3 regions of the Lacticaseibacillus huelsenbergensis genome follow, and region 1 is predicted to be linked to each of the others. Evidence: predicted binding sites of a transcription regulator. Region 1 holds the regulator's gene; each other region holds the start of a gene.
What was found. Region 1 encodes LexA, which represses DNA repair genes until DNA is damaged. Its sites were predicted from a motif close to CNAACANNTGTTNG; they were not measured.
Positions count from the first base shown of each region.

Region 2: a site for LexA is predicted at 3,999-4,012, ahead of recA (recombinase RecA). Genes of this name have one in related genera too.
Region 3: a site for LexA is predicted at 1,093-1,106, ahead of purD (phosphoribosylamine--glycine ligase). Genes of this name have one in related genera too.

Region 1 is NZ_CP120687.1:1,967,996-1,973,746, forward strand. Features, by position in the region: gene LHUE1_RS08960 (zinc-binding alcohol dehydrogenase family protein) at 1-509, opposite strand, end outside; gene LHUE1_RS08965 (hypothetical protein) at 775-1,137, shown strand; gene LHUE1_RS08970 (hypothetical protein) at 1,227-1,706, opposite strand; gene LHUE1_RS08975 (AI-2E family transporter) at 1,699-2,865, opposite strand; gene LHUE1_RS08980 (hypothetical protein) at 3,340-3,534, shown strand; gene lexA (transcriptional repressor LexA) at 3,661-4,287, shown strand; gene LHUE1_RS08990 (hypothetical protein) at 4,385-4,849, opposite strand; gene LHUE1_RS08995 (AEC family transporter) at 4,881-5,751, opposite strand, start outside.
Region 2 is NZ_CP120687.1:824,661-830,411, reverse strand. Features, by position in the region: gene LHUE1_RS03730 (fructose-specific PTS transporter subunit EIIC) at 1-1,649, shown strand, start outside; gene LHUE1_RS03725 (DUF7679 family protein) at 2,255-2,728, shown strand; gene LHUE1_RS03720 (DUF554 domain-containing protein) at 2,805-3,503, opposite strand; gene recA (recombinase RecA) at 4,067-5,260, shown strand; gene LHUE1_RS03710 (aminotransferase-like domain-containing protein) at 5,530-5,751, opposite strand, start outside.
Region 3 is NZ_CP120687.1:2,999,005-3,004,755, reverse strand. Features, by position in the region: gene purH (bifunctional phosphoribosylaminoimidazolecarboxamide formyltransferase/IMP cyclohydrolase) at 1-895, shown strand, start outside; gene purD (phosphoribosylamine--glycine ligase) at 1,323-2,567, shown strand; gene LHUE1_RS13910 (CopY/TcrY family copper transport repressor) at 2,780-3,223, shown strand; gene LHUE1_RS13905 (heavy metal translocating P-type ATPase) at 3,213-5,444, shown strand; gene nrdG (anaerobic ribonucleoside-triphosphate reductase activating protein) at 5,661-5,751, shown strand, end outside.

The DNA of each region.
Region 1 (5,751 bases):
CTCAGCATCGAACCGACGCCACCGGCACCGTTAATGGTCAACAAATGCTGGCCTTTGTTGGCATTATATTCCGGGATGAAGCCCATTTTTTCAAAAAGCAGTTCCCACGCGGTCAAACCGACAAGCGGCAGTGCTGCGAGATCAGCGGTGGGTGCTTGTTTCGGCGCTAATGCGATCAGATCGGCGTCCACTGCCTGAAATTGTTGATCACTGCCGGGCTTGCGGGTAGTTCCGGCATAGATGACGCGATCGCCAACGTGGAAGGCAGTGACGGCAGAGCCAATTTGGGTAATGGTGCCGACTGCATCATACCCAAGAATCTGTGGCGTTTCTTGTCGTGGTGCGGTTTGGCGGCGTTTGGTGTCAACCGGATTAACCGAGACCCCAGCCACTTGTACAATGACTTCATTGGGTTCCGGTGTTGGTACTGGTAGCGTGAAGCTTTGAAAGCTATTGGGTTCAGTAATGGGTAGGCCTTCAGTGAAGCCGATGGCAATATTTTTTGGCATCTGAATCGTCCTTTCGTTTGATCGGTTATCTGTTGCTATTGTAACCTTTTTATTAAGAGAGTTGGAAATGCAGTGGTTATTTGGTAAAATGTGCAGGATATTGTAGAAAACGCGTTCGCAGTCGCAGAAATCTGCGTGTAAGGACCTCAAACCTAAATGGCCACAGCCCAGCCATTTAGGCTTGAGGCCACTTACACTCCGATTTCTAAACGCTCCTGCTCACGCTCTTATGAAAAAGCACGTTCAATGACGAAGGAGGCAGCTCGTGAAAAAATTGAGTACAAAGCGTGAATTGATCGGCCTGATCGTTGTTTTGGTTTTGGCAGCGGCAGGCTTTGCATTCTTCGCGTGGTATACGATGCGGCCGGATGATGTCATTGGTACCATTGCAACGATTAGTTTCGGCATTGTTTTGGCTGCCTTGATTGGTATTGCGTTATTTTTGGATGCGGCGGCGACAACTCGGTGGCGCCGATTCTGGGTAGATCTTTTGTTTGCGGCGCTGATGTTGGCGCTCATCGACTACTTCTTCCTCGATACGACAACGCCGTGGCAGATGCTGATCGCCGGTGCCGGATTGGCATTAGCACTGGTTGCACTGCTGGCCATTAGAAAATTAGATGAATAAACGGGCTTTGTCCCGGCTGATCAATGATAAAAACGCCTCGGAAAATTTTCCGAAGCGTTTTTTAAGTGCCAACCATGTTGAGGCTGTGACTAGTTCATCCGCTGCACAGTAACCGGGACTGTTTTAGGAAGTACTTTTGTCAATTCAGTCATCAGGTTCTGAAGACTTGCCTGAAACGTTAGCCGGACCATGCGGCGCTTACTAAGGGCGAAAACCGCAACGACCCATTCCTGGCCATTAGGCAGACTGACAGGTGTCAACGTGATACTGGACATGTTGGTGTAGGGAATAACCCGGGCCAGCAACCCATTTGCAATGAGTCGCGTTGGGGCCAAACCACCTGTGCCCGCCATAATGGACAACACCAGGAAGATTGAAATAAACACAATATACGGCATGTTGTTGACGCGGGTTGTCATGAACCAAAAGCCAAGCAACACCGCCCAAACGAGTTGCGAAACCGCATAACGTGAAGCAAAATTGATTTTATGTTGCCAATACAGATAATAACCGGCGAGTGCAATCAAGACGACATCAAGGCCGATTAGTAAAACATCAAAACTATTCATGAGGGACTCCTTTTTGATCGACATCATCAGTGGGACTGTCAGTTTCGTACAAACCGGAAACCTGCTGGTACCAACTGAAGAATCGGGTCACGACAATTTTCAAAACGGCAAAACCTGGTATGCCAAGGATGACACCGACTAAACCGAAGAGATTGCCGGCCGTGAGCAAGACCACCACGATGGTAATGGGATGCAGCTCGAGCTTGCTGCCCATTACCAGTGGCGAAATAAGTTGCGTTTCAATTAGCCATTCAATGAAGAAAACGACAATGACCGCGAGAATCATTTTTGGCGACGTCAACGCGCCCATGATAAGTGGCGGGATCATTGCCAGTGCCGAACCAAAGTAAGGAATTAGGTTCAATGGGCACGCCAGCAAGCCGAAAATCAAGCCATAACGCAGGCCAATCACCGAATAACCGATCATGAACATAATGGCCACGCACAGCGCAACCGTGATTTGGCCCTGAACATATGAACCGACTTTTTCGTTCATCTCGTGCAGCATTTGTTTGACGGACCCACGTAACTTGGTGGGGATAATGTGCAGCACCATCGGCGTGAACTTGTCGCCGTCTTTAAGCATGAAGAAGAGGATGATCGGGGCTGTCGAAATCGTGATAACAACATTGCCGACAATGCCAATCAGATTTTGCAGCTGCGAAATGGTACCGGTGACGAAAGCGCCTTGCTTGCCGGTGAAGAATGTTTGGACTTCGCTGGCAATGTTGTTCAGGTCATGTTGCGATAAAACATTTTGCTTATCATTCAAGTCATCCAGCCATTTACCGATTTCCGTAAAAATTTGCGGTGCCGAATCGACAATGCTGGTAATCTGGTTACTTACCGCCGGAATGAAGCGCAATAGCCCCCAGACGAGAAGACCGATCAAAACGACGAATAGTAACGCGATCGCCCAGCCGCGATGCAGCCCGGCTTTTTCAAGGCGATTAATGATCGGTACCGTCAAATAGAAGAGAATACCGGCAAAAATAAACGGCGGTGCGATGATACCGAGAAAATCAACCACAGGCTGGAATACCCAAGCAATTTTGGTGAAAACAAAAATAACCAGTAGGGCCAAAAGCAGGTCAATTAAGAAGACCATGAACTTGTTGTTGATGAAGCGGCGGTAGAACCATGAGTCGGTACGTTTCACAGGCGATCCTCCTCTAAGGACGTTAAAGGTTATGACTCGATTTAATCAGCGATGTCATTGGTAACCTTTACAAAAGACGACAAGTCGAGCACGAGATCTGTGGTGAACCAAGAAAAACTTCGACGTACAGTTGTCGTTTTTTACAAGTCAGCTGAGTGCACGTGAGTCATTTTTTCGAAGTTTCTACCCGCCAGACGTCGGATGCTTCTGTATAACAATGATACTAGACTAGCCATGATTTTTCGAGGCTCGGGTTAACTAAAATGGTCAGAAGAAGGTATCGACGCCGTTACAATAAATTTACAAAAACACCGATTTGCCGTTACAAATATTAAAAATGCCTAAATAAGGGCATCAAATGTAAATTTTACATATACAAAAGCTTTACAAATCAAAAAAATCAGGTATGATAAAGTCACAACCAAAACGGTGAGTCAATGTCGGTTTTACCGATACGGAGAGGAGTGACCCCATATGAATTTACTTCGCGGGGCTAAATGGACATTAATAACTCTGACCCTGGTCGCAACATTGCTGTTATTTAGCAACTATGCGACGGCCGGCATCTTGTTGATGGCTCTGGATATTTTCCTAAGCTTCTTCTATGCAGTCATCAAGAGCAGATGTGATCGGCGTCAGATGCATAAGATGCCATTATTGCATAACTAATTTGATGAAATGATCCGCAGCCGTGATGACTGCGGATTTTTTCGTGTAACGACGGCGAAAATGATTGCAAACGTTCGTTCGGTTTGGTATGCTGAGTGTAACAAATGAGAACGGAGCGGTGAGCGGATGCCAACACAAGCGAGTCAAAAACGTTGGAAACAGATTTTACAAACCATCTATGACGCGATCGAGGATCATGGGTATCCACCCACAGTTCGCGAGATCGGCAAGTCAGTTGGCCTTAGTTCGTCCAGCACTGTTGCAGCATACTTAGAGAAGTTGCTAGCCGCTGGATTGATTGCAAAAGACCCATCCAAACCGCGCACGATTGAAGTGACTGCAGCAGGACGTGATTATATCGGCGTTCAGGCAGAGGGCATTCCGATTGTCGGGACTGTTGCGGCCGGGGTGCCGATTACTGCTATCGAGAATATCGATGACTATTTCCCGGTGCCGGATGACCTACCATACTCGGCCGATGAGCTGTTTATGCTTCGGGTTCAAGGCAGTTCCATGATCAAGATCGGGATTCTTGATGGCGATCAGATTATTGTCAAGAAGCAAAACGACGCCGAAAATGGGCAGATTGTCGTGGCAATGACTGAAGAAGACGAAGCCACCGTCAAGCGCTTTTACAAAGAAAAGAACGGTATTCGCCTTCATCCGGAAAATGATGATATGGAAGACATGTTTTTTCCGGATGTGACGATTCTCGGCATTGTTGTGAGTTTGTATCGTCCTGCGCTTGTATAAGTGCTACTAATAAAGCCAGCTAAAAAAGCATTTGCCGCACACATTCAATTGAGTGTGCGTGGCAAATGCTTTTTTGTTGAGGTGACAGTTTCTACCATCAAGGACGGTTAAGCTGATCAAGATCGTCTTTTGGTACCTTTTTGTAAAATGGGCCATCCGGAAGCTGTTTCAGTAATCCCTTTTTAGTAAGTTGGAATTGAACCGTGTTGCTGGCGGCCTGTGGTTGGGCTTTGCCGGTGAAGGTGAAGATTCGCCCTTTTAAAGTCAGTTGGGCCGCAAAAATACCCTGATCCGTACTTTCAAAATCGCCGTCTTGGTTCGACAGCGTTTCGAGGTAATAGCCACTGGTTGACGACAACACGCGAATCGCTTTCTTTTGATCATCCTGTTGGACAAATGCGTGACCGACCAAGGTGGACAAGGTTGCTTTAGGCACGGCCTTTTTTGCCTTTTTCCGGGATTTTACCGGCTTTGATGCCTGTTCACTGGTGGCTGATCGAGTTGATGATGATTTGGCAGTCGGCGTGCCTTGAGAACAACCACTGAGGATAAGTAATAACATGAGCCAAACTAATTTTTTCAATGGCGGTCTCCTAGTGAATGAATTGAATGCAGGTCATGACGATGGGGATGACGATCATGGAGAGAAGTGTGGTTTCCGTGACCATGATCGCAGCATAGTCAGCGTCGGCGTCATAAAGTTTGGCAACCACCGGCGCATTGGTCATGACCGGCATGCAGGATTGCAGAATGAAGATTTGTTTCATTAGCGTCGGAACCGGGGCAAAGGCGACCAGTGCTGTCATCAACAGTGGGGCGAAAAGAAAGCGGCCGCTGAAGATACCGAGTGCTTCCTTGCTGAGGCGCAGTTGGCTCCACCCGGCTTCGTGTAAGGCAATGCCGATAAAGAACATGGAGCCCGGAACCGTCAAATCGCCGATATAAGTCAGATCGGACATCAAAAAAGTCGGCAACTTGATATTCAGTAAAACCAACACAATTCCCAACATGAACCCCAGTAAAGGCGGGGAGAAAACCTTCCCCAAAGCCTTTTTAAGATTAAAGCGGGCTGGTTTGGGGCCGTCGCCTTGAATAAGGTAGACTCCGATGGTCCAAAAAATTGTCGTGTTGGCCATGTAATAGACCAAGACATAAGGCAAACTGCGAGGACCGAATAAGGCCAGGTTAACCGGCAGGCCGATAAAGACCGTGTTGGAGTTGAAAAACATGGACTTAAATGTGCCTTTTCGCGACTTTGGAACTTTTAACAGGTAACACACCAAAAAGGACAACGCGAAAAGCATCATCATGGACAAGACCGGAAACAACAAGTTTGGGAGTAACCGCAGCAGCATGCCGGCCGTGAACTTCGATGCGATGGTCACGATCATATAAGCAGGCAAGGCAACTTGGGTGACAACTTTGGCAATGACTTTACTCGAATGGTTATTAAACCAGCCGCGA
Region 2 (5,751 bases), 1.1 Mb from region 1:
CAGCCAAGGCTGGCACCAATGAAAACGTTGAAACCAGCACTGCCGGCATTGGCAATAAGATTTATACCAGCTTAATGAACGGGGTTTCGCATATGCTGCCGCTGGTGGTTGCCGGCGGGGTGTTGATCGCTGTTTCATTTTTCTGGGGGATTTACTCGGCTGACCCGAAGAATGCCGAATACAACCAATTCGCGGCCATGCTCAATGCGGTCGGCAGTGCAGCGATGGGTTTGATGGTGCCGGTCTTAGCGGCATACATCGGTGAAGCCGTGGCGAAGCGATCCGGCTTAATTGTGGGCATGGCAGTCGGGATGATCGCCTACAACGGCGGCAACGGGTCAGGATTCCTAGGCGCAATTGTCGGTGGCTACATGGCCGGACTGGTTATTCTAATGTTACAAAAAGTGTTTGCCTTTATGCCTGACAAGGAATTTCGTGGCTTAAAAGCGATTTTCCTTTATCCGGTATTAGGGGTCTTCATCGCCGGTTCGATTATGTATCTGATCAACACGCCCATGAAGGCGATGAATCTCGGCTTGATGGCGTGGTTAAAAGGACTTGAAAGTTCCAGCCCGATTATTTTAGGCGTCGTGGTCGGTGTCATGTGTGCTGCCGACTTTGGCGGTCCGATTAACAAAGCTGCGTATCTGACAGGTACTGCATTACTCGCACAAGGTAATTACTTTTTCATGGCCGGTGTGTCAGCCGCCTGCATCGCGCCGCCGCTGGCAACCACGATTTCGGTTTTGTTGAATCCTAAAGCCTATAATCGAGACGAGCGCAGTGCCGGTTACGTCAATGCTTTGCTAGGGTCGACGCATATTACCGAAGGCGCGATTCCGTTCGCAGCCAAAAATCCACTGATGAACATTCCTGCCTTTATGGTCGGCTCAGCGATTGCGGCAGTGTTGACGTACATGTCACGCATTCAAGTGCCGGCACCCCATGGCGGGTTCATCGTTTTGCCACTGGTGAACAAACCGTTTCTCTGGGTCGCATGGATTCTGGTTGGCGCCGCTGCATCAGGTGTTCTTTTGGCCATGATTGCCGGGCGCTCTGCTAGAAAACGCGGCGTGAAAACCGGTGTTGTTGAAGCGGCTTTAGCAGCAGAAGGCACTGCAGATGATGCGACAGCGGCACCGGTGAAGGTTGACCCGGCACGCAACCAGCCGGCACCGGTCGATGATCAGGCTGACCAGACTTTTGACCCGAGTGACATTTTGAGTAAGGAAAATATCGAAGTTGACGTACCTGCGAAAACGCGTGACGATGTTTTACACTATTTGGCGGACATGGCGGTTAAGAATGGCCTTGCTACGGATGCCGATGCCATTTTCAAAAAGTATGTTGCGCGGGAAGAGGAAGGTTCGACTGGGATGGAAAAAGGCATCGCCATTCCGCATGCACAGGATGCCACGATTAAGCAGTCGGCAATGCTGGTGTTGCATTTGGCACAGCCGGTTGATTGGAAGACTTTTGATGGTAAACCGGTGACAGCCGTGATTTCGTTTTTGATTCCGGAGCATGATAGCGGTAGTCATTTGAAGTATTTGTCGAATACGGCGAAGTTGCTGACGCATGAGGACTTTGTCAAGGCGTTTCAGGCGGCGCGGACGCCGGATGCTTTGTATGCGTTGTTTAAGCGGTAGGGTGTTTGTTGGTGGAGAAGTCTCCCGATGTTGCGGGAGACTTTTTTGCGTTGGAGGATGTTCTATCTGAGGCAAATGTGAGGGGCGGGCTTTCGTTTTCTATAACGCGTTCGCCAGCCCAGAAACCTGCACATAAGGACCTCGAGCCTGAATGGCCAAAGCCCAGCCATTCAGGCTCGAGGCCACTTATGCTCCGGTTTCTAACCGGGCTGGCTCACGCTCACACAAAAAAAGCAGACCGCTGGGTGGGCGGTCTGCTGGGGGTGTCTGATCGTTTGGGGGACGATCGACGATTTCTACTTTGGAGGAGTAAAAATGAAAAAGTTGGGTTGGGGTTTGTAGGAATGAGTGGGTGGCTCATTTCTATGTTTCTTATACTACCGACAGTGTGTGAATGAAATGTGAAGGCAAATGCAATATTCTATTATATCTTTGTGGTGATTGTGTTCGCATTTGAATTTGCCCCTTGCGTTGACGGGCTGGTTAGTTCGGCAACAAGTTAATTAACGGAACAAACGTTATTTATGCAAATCCGAACATTTCGTGTTAAACTTTTTCCAGCAGGACAAGTCGCCTTTAGGGGCCAAGGTAAGTGGGGTGGTAACATGAAGAAGCAACATATCGTTGTACGGGTCCGCCGTCCGGATGGGTTGGTTTTGGACTTCCGGTTACCCAAAGATGTTACGCATGCAATTAAGGTAAGTCCGCAAACTGACTGGTTTGAGCGTCTGCGCGGTGGACTGATTGTCGCACCAATGGCGCCATACGTCGGTAAAGGGCATACCGCGTTTTTCATCGGCCGGATTGAACGGGTTTATTATTCAGGACGACAGTTAAAACGCTTTACGCGGAGCCAATTTCTGCTGCCGGATGTTTGGCGTGAGCAGGATTTACTTGAGAGCTTCACGTTTTTGCGGCATGATCATGCATGGCTGAATCGTCTCTACATTAAAGACGATCTGCGCTATTGGTATCACGATGCGAACTCACGTGTTTTAGCCAAAATCCGTGACTGGCATTGTAAGGTGGTTTATCGGCGTTTTCAAAGCGGCCGGCAAGGATTGATTCCTAATTTCTGATCGGAGCCGCAAAAAAGTAATAGGTAACGGACTATTAAAAAGCAGGTCAAGGCGGCCTGCTTTTTAGATACCTAATTTATAAAAAGTACTGACCAGTCAGAATTGCCAGGAGAACGAGCAACCCTGGCAAGAGATTGGAGATCCGAATCTTGGTGATGTCCATGAGGTTCAAGCCGATACCTAGAATCATCAAACCGCCGATCGCGCCGATTTCGCGCAAGGACGTCGCCAGTAAGGTTTTGGGGATGAATTGGACTAAAAAACTGGCTAACAACGTGATGGTACCTTGATACAGGACAACCGGAATGGCGGAAAACATAACACCGACGCCAAGTGAAGCGGTCATCATGATGGCCATGAATCCATCCATGACCGCTTTTGTGTAAAGTGTGGCGTTATCACCGGAAACGCCGGCTTGAATCGCGCCCAGAATGCTCATGGCACCAATGACGGCAATTAAAGTAGCCGTGACGAAACCTTCTGCAAAGTGGCTGTTGCCTTTTGCAAAGCGCTCCTGCAGCTTGAGGCCAAGATGATTCATGCCGTCTTCAATATGCAGCCATTCACCCAGCAGACCGCCAAGACACAGGCTAATGATGATGACAATGAAGCTCTTGGTCTGCAACGCCATCTGAATGCCTAGCGCAAACGTGCCAAGTCCCAGACTTTTGGTAATCGTATCCTTGGCGTTGTCGCTAATATTGTGCAAAACCAGCCCGAGTAGACCGCCACCGATAATGGTTAAGCCGTTGACAATGGAACCCATGAACATCATTGTTTTCTCCACCTTGTGTGTATGATTGCCATCACTGACCGAACCATCATAGCATGTTTTCAGCAGAGCGTGAGCTGGGCCGCTTAGAAACCGGAGTGTAAGCGGCCTCGGGCGTGATGGCCGGGCTTTGGCCATTGCGCCCGAGGTCCTTACACGCAGGTTTCTGGCCCAGCGAACGCGTTTCAACAGAGCGTGAGCAGGCCCGGTTAGAAACCGGAGCATAAGTGGCCCCGAACCTAAATGGCTGGGCTTTGGCCATTTAGGTTCGAGGTCCTTATGCGTAGGTTTCTGGGCCTGCGAGCGCGTTTCAGAGACGCAGCAGAGAACTTGTGTTTAGAGGTCCTTACACGCAGACTCCTGCCCCAGCAAACACGTTTCAACCCATCAATAACAGCAGATTTTTCCCAATCGCCCGGATGCTTCAGGTAAAATAGAAGGGAAACCAATTTGGCACGCAGAAAAATCCGTTTTGTTGAATGAAAAGCTTGCAAAAAACAAACGCATGTTCGATAATGTAACTAGTGTATTTTAAGCGCTGTGTGCGCGTAATTAAGGAGACAAATATGGCGAAGAAAACGACCACAAAGAATGCGAATACAAAATCTGATACCACAGATCGCGAAACCGAATTAGAAAAGGCGCTGCAGAAAATCAAGAAGGCGTTTGGTGAAGGCGCCGTGATGAAGATGGGTGATCGGCCGGAACTGAAGGTTGATGTTGTTTCGACCGGCATTCTTTCACTGGACTTGGCGCTTGGTGTCGGCGGGTTGCCACGCGGCCGGATTGTGGAAATCTATGGTCCTGAAAGTACCGGGAAAACCACAATTGCGTTACAGACGATCGCAGAGTTGCAAAAGTCCGGCGGCAAGGCAGCTTATATTGATGCCGAAAACGCGATGGATCCAAAATATGCGGCTGAACTTGGGGTCAACATTGATGATCTTCTGTTATCCCAGCCAAACTCGGGCGAACAGGGATTGGAAATTGCCGAAATGCTGATCGAATCTGCCGCCGTGGATATTGTCGTGATTGACTCCGTTGCCGCTTTGGTTCCCAAGGCTGAAATCGAAGGCGCCATTGGTGACAGTCATGTCGGCTTACAAGCGCGGTTAATGTCGCAAGCGCTGCGTAAAATGGCTGGATCGATCAACAATACCAATACATTGGTGATCTTTATCAATCAGTTGCGGGAAAAAGTCGGCGTGATGTTTGGCAATCCGGAAGTTACGCCGGGCGGACGCGCTTTGAAGTTCTATGCCTCGGTTCGTATTGAGGTTAAAAAAGGCCAGCAAGTCAAGGATGGCAAAGATGTGATCGGTTTTGCCAGCAAGCTGAAGGTTACCAAGAACAAGGTGGCGCCACCATTTAAGACGGTTGAAACAACGATGTCATTTGGTCATGGGATTGAGCACAACACCGACATGATCAACTTAGTGACGGAAAAAGACAGTAAATTTGACGTCATTACGAAATCAGGATCCTGGTACAACTATGGCAAAGAGCGTTTGGGCCAAGGGCTCGTGAACGCCTCCCATTATCTTGATGAACATCCGGAAATTTCTAAGGAAATCGAAGCCAAAATCCGTGAACAGGCTGCACCTAAGAAGCCTGAAGAAACGGACGACGACAAGAAGGACGCTAAAAAAGACGTCAAGTCAACCGACGAAGACAAGACTGAAAAGCCAGCTGAGACCGATGAAAAGCAGGATGACAAGAAAGACGATCCATCAAGCTTTGGCGTTGACCGGTTAGTTTAAGTATCACGTTGATTAGTTTCGAAAAGTTATAGGTCCACAACAAAAGGCTCGCTGCCAAACGCAGCGAGCCTTTTTTGGGGTGATGATCGGATGGGGGCCAATCATCTTTTTCTTTGGAGGAGAAAAATGAAAATTAGGTTGGGGTTTAGGAATGAGTGGGTGGCTCATTTCTATGGTGCCAATACTACTGGCAAAGTATGACGAAAATGTGATGGTTACTTTGTCATTTTGTAAAGTTTACCGCCTAAGCAACACGATTCGTCAGGTGACTAAGCCTGTTCGGCAACCAGAGTAGGTTGGTGCAATGCCATTTTCAAAGCATCGCCTAATGCCTTGATACCGGTGTCAATTTGATCCAAGGTCGGGCCGGTGAAGTTGAGCCGGGCGCCGTTGACTTGCGCGGAGGTCGCATATAGATTGGCCGATGGCACATAGGAGATGTTGTTTTCCGGCAATAGATGCTGCTTCATGAAGGCACCCATGTCAAAACC
Region 3 (5,751 bases), 1.0 Mb from region 1:
TAGTCATCAGCAAGCGGCGTTTTACGTTGAACCGGATCCTGATCCGACGAGTCTGGCGGCTGCCAAGCAGTTGCACGGCAAAGAGCTTTCGTACAACAATATCAAGGATGCTGATGCGGCTTTAGCGATGTTGCGTGAATTCAAGCAGCCGGCTGTTGTGGCAGTTAAACATATGAATCCTTGTGGCATTGGCTTGGGCGAAACGATCGAAGCTGCATGGGACAAGGCGTATGCGGCAGATCCGATGTCGATCTTCGGTGGCATTATCGCGCTGAATCGGCAAGTAGACTTGGCGACTGCCGAAAAAATGCATAAATTATTCCTTGAAATCATCATGGCGCCGGGCTTTGACGATGATGCCTACGAGATTTTGGCTAAGAAGAAAAATGTGCGCTTGTTAACGATTAATACGGCCGATGTGCCAGAAGAACTGGGCACCGAAACGGTTTCGATTTTCGGCGGCCTACTGGTACAGACGCGCGACGATAAGACGGAAACCCCTGCGGACATGACCGTTGTGACCAAGGTGCAACCGACTGCTGATCAGTTAAAAGCCTTGGCGTTTGCGCAAACCGTGGTTAAACACGTGAAGAGCAATGCGATTGTGGTCGCCCAGGCAGATCAGACGTTAGGCATTGGCGCCGGTCAAATGAATCGGATCGGGTCAGTCGAATTGGCATTGACCGAGGCGCAACAAAACGACAACTTTGCCGGCGCCGTCATGGCCAGTGACGCCTTCTTCCCAATGGACGATTGCGTTGATTACGCGGCAAAACACGACATCAAAGCCATCATTCAACCAGGCGGCAGCATCCGCGACAAAGACTCCATCGCCAAAGCAGATGAATACGGCATCGCCATGGTAACAACGGGTGTGCGGCACTTTAGGCATTAGAGCGGAGAGCGTGAGCTGGCGCGGTTAGAAGTCGGAGTATAAGTGGCCTTAGGCGTGATGGCCCGAACTTGGCCATTACGCCTAAGGTCCTTATACGTAGACTTCTGCGCCAGCGAACGCGTTTTGGCGCCAGAAAGCTGCAGTGCAGGTCTTGGGCCATTGCGGTCAAGGTCCTTACACGCAGGTTTCTGGGCTGGCGAACGCGTTTTGGCGCCAGAAAGCTGCAGTACTGGTCTTGGGCCATTGCGGTCAAGGTCCTTACACGTAGGTTTCTGCGCCAGTGAACGCGTTTTGGCGCCGGAAAGCTGCAGTATCGGTCTTTGGTCATTTATGCTTAAGGCCCTTACACGAAATTTCCACACCAGCAAACGCGTAAACACTACCCTCATCACCCACAAATATGCGCCCATACGCGCGAGGAGGTTTTATGAAACAGGTTCTTGTCATTGGCGGCGGTGCCAGAGAAAGTGCCCTTGCGCTAAAATTCAACCAGTCGCCACAAGTTGACCACGTCTATGTGGCACCCGGTAATCCGGCTATGACGCTTTTAGGCGTTGAGCCAATCGGTATAAAAGAAGCCGAAGTGCCGGAACTGATTCAGTTTGCCCGGGATCATCAGATTGATTTGACGTTTGTCGGTCCTGAAGTACCCTTGGCGGCTGGCATTGTCGATGCTTTTCAAGAAGCTCATCAGCCAATTTTTGGCGTGACAAAAAAACTCGCCCAACTCGAATCCAGTAAGACGTTTGCCAAAGACTTTATGCACCGCCACCATCTTCCGACTGCTGCCAGCAAAACCGTCCATAGTGAACTGGAAGCGCATGCCGAGGCAACGTTAATGGGATTGCCAATCGTCCTTAAAAAAGATGGCCTTGCCGCCGGAAAAGGGGTCATCATTGCCCAAGACGCTGCTGCCTTGGACGATGCGATTGATCGACTTTATGAGGGGCACCCAGATGCAACGGTGCTTCTAGAACAATACCTTGACGGTGAAGAAGCATCGGTAATGGCGCTTTTCAACGGTCAAAACCGCGTGATTTTACCTTTATCACAGGATCATAAACGCCGTTTTGCCGCCGATCGTGGTCCTAACACGGGTGGCATGGGCGCCATTAGCCCGCTACCACAGTTTACTACCGACCAAGTAAAGGCAGCTGAGGCATTAGTTGATACGACGTTGGCGGGGATGCAGGAGGACGGCCTCAGTGGGCAAGGCGTGATGTATATCGGCCTGATTTTTACCGCTGATGGTCCTAAAATTCTGGAATACAACATGCGCTTTGGTGATCCGGAAACACAGGTGCTGTTACCTCAGATCGAAAATGATTTTTATCAGTTGGTAACGGATTTGTTGAATGGTCAACAACCTGATTTGAAGTTAAATGGCCAAGCTTACGCGTGCTTTGTTGCGGTGAATCCGGATTATCCCGGTTCAGGATTAAAGCAGGTCCCGGTGATTGTGCCAAAAGACTGGCCGATTGGCACCTGGTTGCCAGCAGGCGTTAACCAGACGGAAAACGGCTGGGTTAGCAGTTCAGGCCGAATTTTCTCGGTTGTAGAGGCGGCATCAACGCTTTCTGAAGCTATTATGAAGGCTAAAAAGGCCATGGAAAGTATCCAAGGGGTTTTGGATTATCGCACTGACATTGGTTTCCATGCGGTCAAAGCCTGAAGAAAACAATCAGCGGTAAAACCTGATTTTGGCGAATAGCATTAACGAAATAGGCACTGTGACAGTTTCTTGTCGCGGTGCCTATTTGCATGTCCCTTTTTTCAGTATGCGCAGGCACTTCCAAATAAAATTAAAAAATTGATATTGACAATCATCGTTTACAGTTGTAAATTATAAGTGTTGAAAGATTACAAGTGTAAACGGAGGCAATTATGGAAACACCAACAGTCGACATCTCCCAATCGGAATGGGAGGTCATGCGTATTATTTGGACACTCGGACCTTTAAAAAGCAGCACGCTTGCCGCCATTTTGACAGATAAAATGGGCTGGAAGGTCGCAACCACTAAAACTTTTTTAGGTCGCCTAGTCAAAAAAGGCGCACTTGTAACGGAAAAACAAGGTCGTGAATTTTTGTACCATGCTACGGTCGGCGAGCAAGCATCCATGGATGCAGCAGTGACTGAGTTATTTAGCCATTTATGCCAGATGAAAATAGGCAAGACCTTGGATCACTTGATAACGCACGTGACTTTATCAAAACAAGACATCAACGACCTACAACAAACATTGACAGCCAAGTTACCGGATGCACCGGCAATGGTCAGCTGCAATTGCTTGCCAGAAGGGTGTAAGGAGGAAGTTCATGAAGGATAGTAAGATGGAACATGCAAACGGAACGACTGGAAAAACCAGTAATATGCAACATGATGACATGGCGGATATGCCAATGGACCATGAACAGATGGGACACCAAGCTGGTATGGAAACCATGGCCATGGACCAAGGAACCATGGCTCATGGGCAAATGAATCATGGCGACATGCATATGAGCCATGGTGACATGAGCCAGATGGATATGCATCACGGCGATATGTCGCATATGGACATGGATCACGGTGGTGGTCATATGATGCATATGGGCAATCTCAAGCAAAAGTTCTGGGTCAGCCTGATTGTGATGATTCCAGTGCTGTTACTTTCCCAGTTTATGGGGATGAATATCCACTTAGGCGCTTTGCAACTACCGATCGTATTTCCCGGATCTGACTGGCTGGTTCTGATTTTATCGTCATTTCTGTTCTTCTATGGTGGCTGGCCATTTTTGACCGGAGCTAAATCCGAATTGCAACAGCGGCAGCCAGCGATGATGACGCTGATTGCAATGGGCATTACCGTTGCTTATGGTTATTCACTTTACGCGTTTGTGATGAATCATTTTATCGCGCCGAATGGTATGGTCATGGATTTCTTCTGGGAACTGGCAACATTGATCGTGATCATGCTGTTAGGGCACTGGATTGAAATGAATGCGGTCATGGCAGCGGGCAATGCGGTCGAGAAACTCGCGGCGTTGCTGCCAAGCCAAGCGCATGTCGTGCATGGCGATCACGTGATGGACATGCCGTTAGCAGAAGTTCAGGTCGGCACGCGTTTGCGCGTCCTGGCAGGTGAACAGATGCCGGCTGATGGCCAGATCGTCAGTGGTAGCAGTAGTGTGAATGAATCCCTAGTTACCGGTGAAGCCAAAGCCATTCATAAAGCTGAAGGCGATCGGGTCATTGGTGGATCAGTCAATGGTGATGGCGTCATTGAAATCAAAGTAACCGGTACTGGCGAAAGCGGCTACCTGTCGCAAGTGATGAAGCTGGTTCAAAGTGCCCAGGCCAATAAGAGTAAGGCAGAAGGGATGGCCGACAAAGTTGCTGGCTGGCTTTTCTACGCAGCATTAGCAGTCGGTATTCTGGCATTCTTCATTTGGCTATCAGATGGAGCGGCAATTGCCTTTGAACGCATGGTCACCGTTTTCATCATTGCCTGCCCGCACGCACTGGGACTGGCAATTCCATTGGTCATCGCGCGTAGCACCAGTATTGGCGCAACCAATGGCTTATTGATTCGTAATCGTCAGGCACTTGAAACTGCCAAACATGCGAAGTTTATCTTAATGGACAAAACCGGTACGTTGACTGAAGGTAAATTTACCGTTGCCAAAACCGTTGCATTTGCCAATCATGATGAAGCTCAAGTCTTAGCCTTGATGGCCGCACTTGAGAGTCATTCAGAGCATCCACTGGCAACCGGTATTAAAGCCGCGGCTAAGGAACAGCAATTAAATGTACCTGCTGCTCAAAATGTTCAGGTACTCAAGGGTATCGGTCTTCAAGGCGAAGTTGATGGCCAAGCTTATACCATCGTCAATGCGCGTTACTTGAAAGACCATCAGTTAAGTTATGATCAGGCCCAAGCCGATCAGTTGGCGGCTGCCGGGAACTCATTGTCCTTTTTACTACAGAAGGATCAGGTTTTAGGGATGGTAGCTGAAGGCGATCAGTTGAAGCCATCAAGCAAGCCATTCGTAGCGGCCTTGAAGCGTCAAGGGATCACACCAGTTATGTTGACTGGTGACAATCATGAAACAGCCAAGAAAGTTGCCGACCAGCTGGGGTTAACCGATTTTCAGGCAGAGCTCAAGCCTGAAGATAAAGTTGCTCAGGTCAAGGCTTATCAGCAGCGTGGCGTTGTGATGATGGTCGGCGATGGTGTCAACGATGCGCCTAGTCTGGCTCAAGCAGATATCGGGGTAGCAATCGGTGCTGGTACCGATGTTGCCATTGATACGGCCGATGTGGTTCTAGTTCACAGCGACCCAGCTGATATTCTTAACTTCTTATCGCTGGCAAAGGCGACGAACCGCAAAATGGTGCAGAACCTTTGGTGGGGAGCTGGCTACAACATTTTAGCCATTCCTTTGGCAGCGGGTATCCTGGCGCCGATTGGTTTCATTCTCAGTCCGGCAGTCGGCGCGGCGATCATGTCGTTATCAACGATCGTGGTTGCGTTAAATGCCATGACGCTGCATTTGAACCGTGCTTAGAATAATCAAGCTCTGATATGAATACCGGCTCGCCATCAAGATATAGATGACAAGCCGGTATTTTGTGTACAACTAATACTATATATTGGGGTTAAAAGATGATACGATAAAAAAAGACTTACCAAACAAGGTGCCGGTTTACCGACCAGCACTTCGGTAGAAACCAAGTCTTACACAGCATCGCTACAATGACTTCAGAAAGAGGCAGATATTGTTATGACCACCAATCGCTTACCACAGAATCCTAAACCTAAGGAATGGCTCGCTAGCGACCTTTCCCAGCAACGTATTGCGGATTACAAACCAT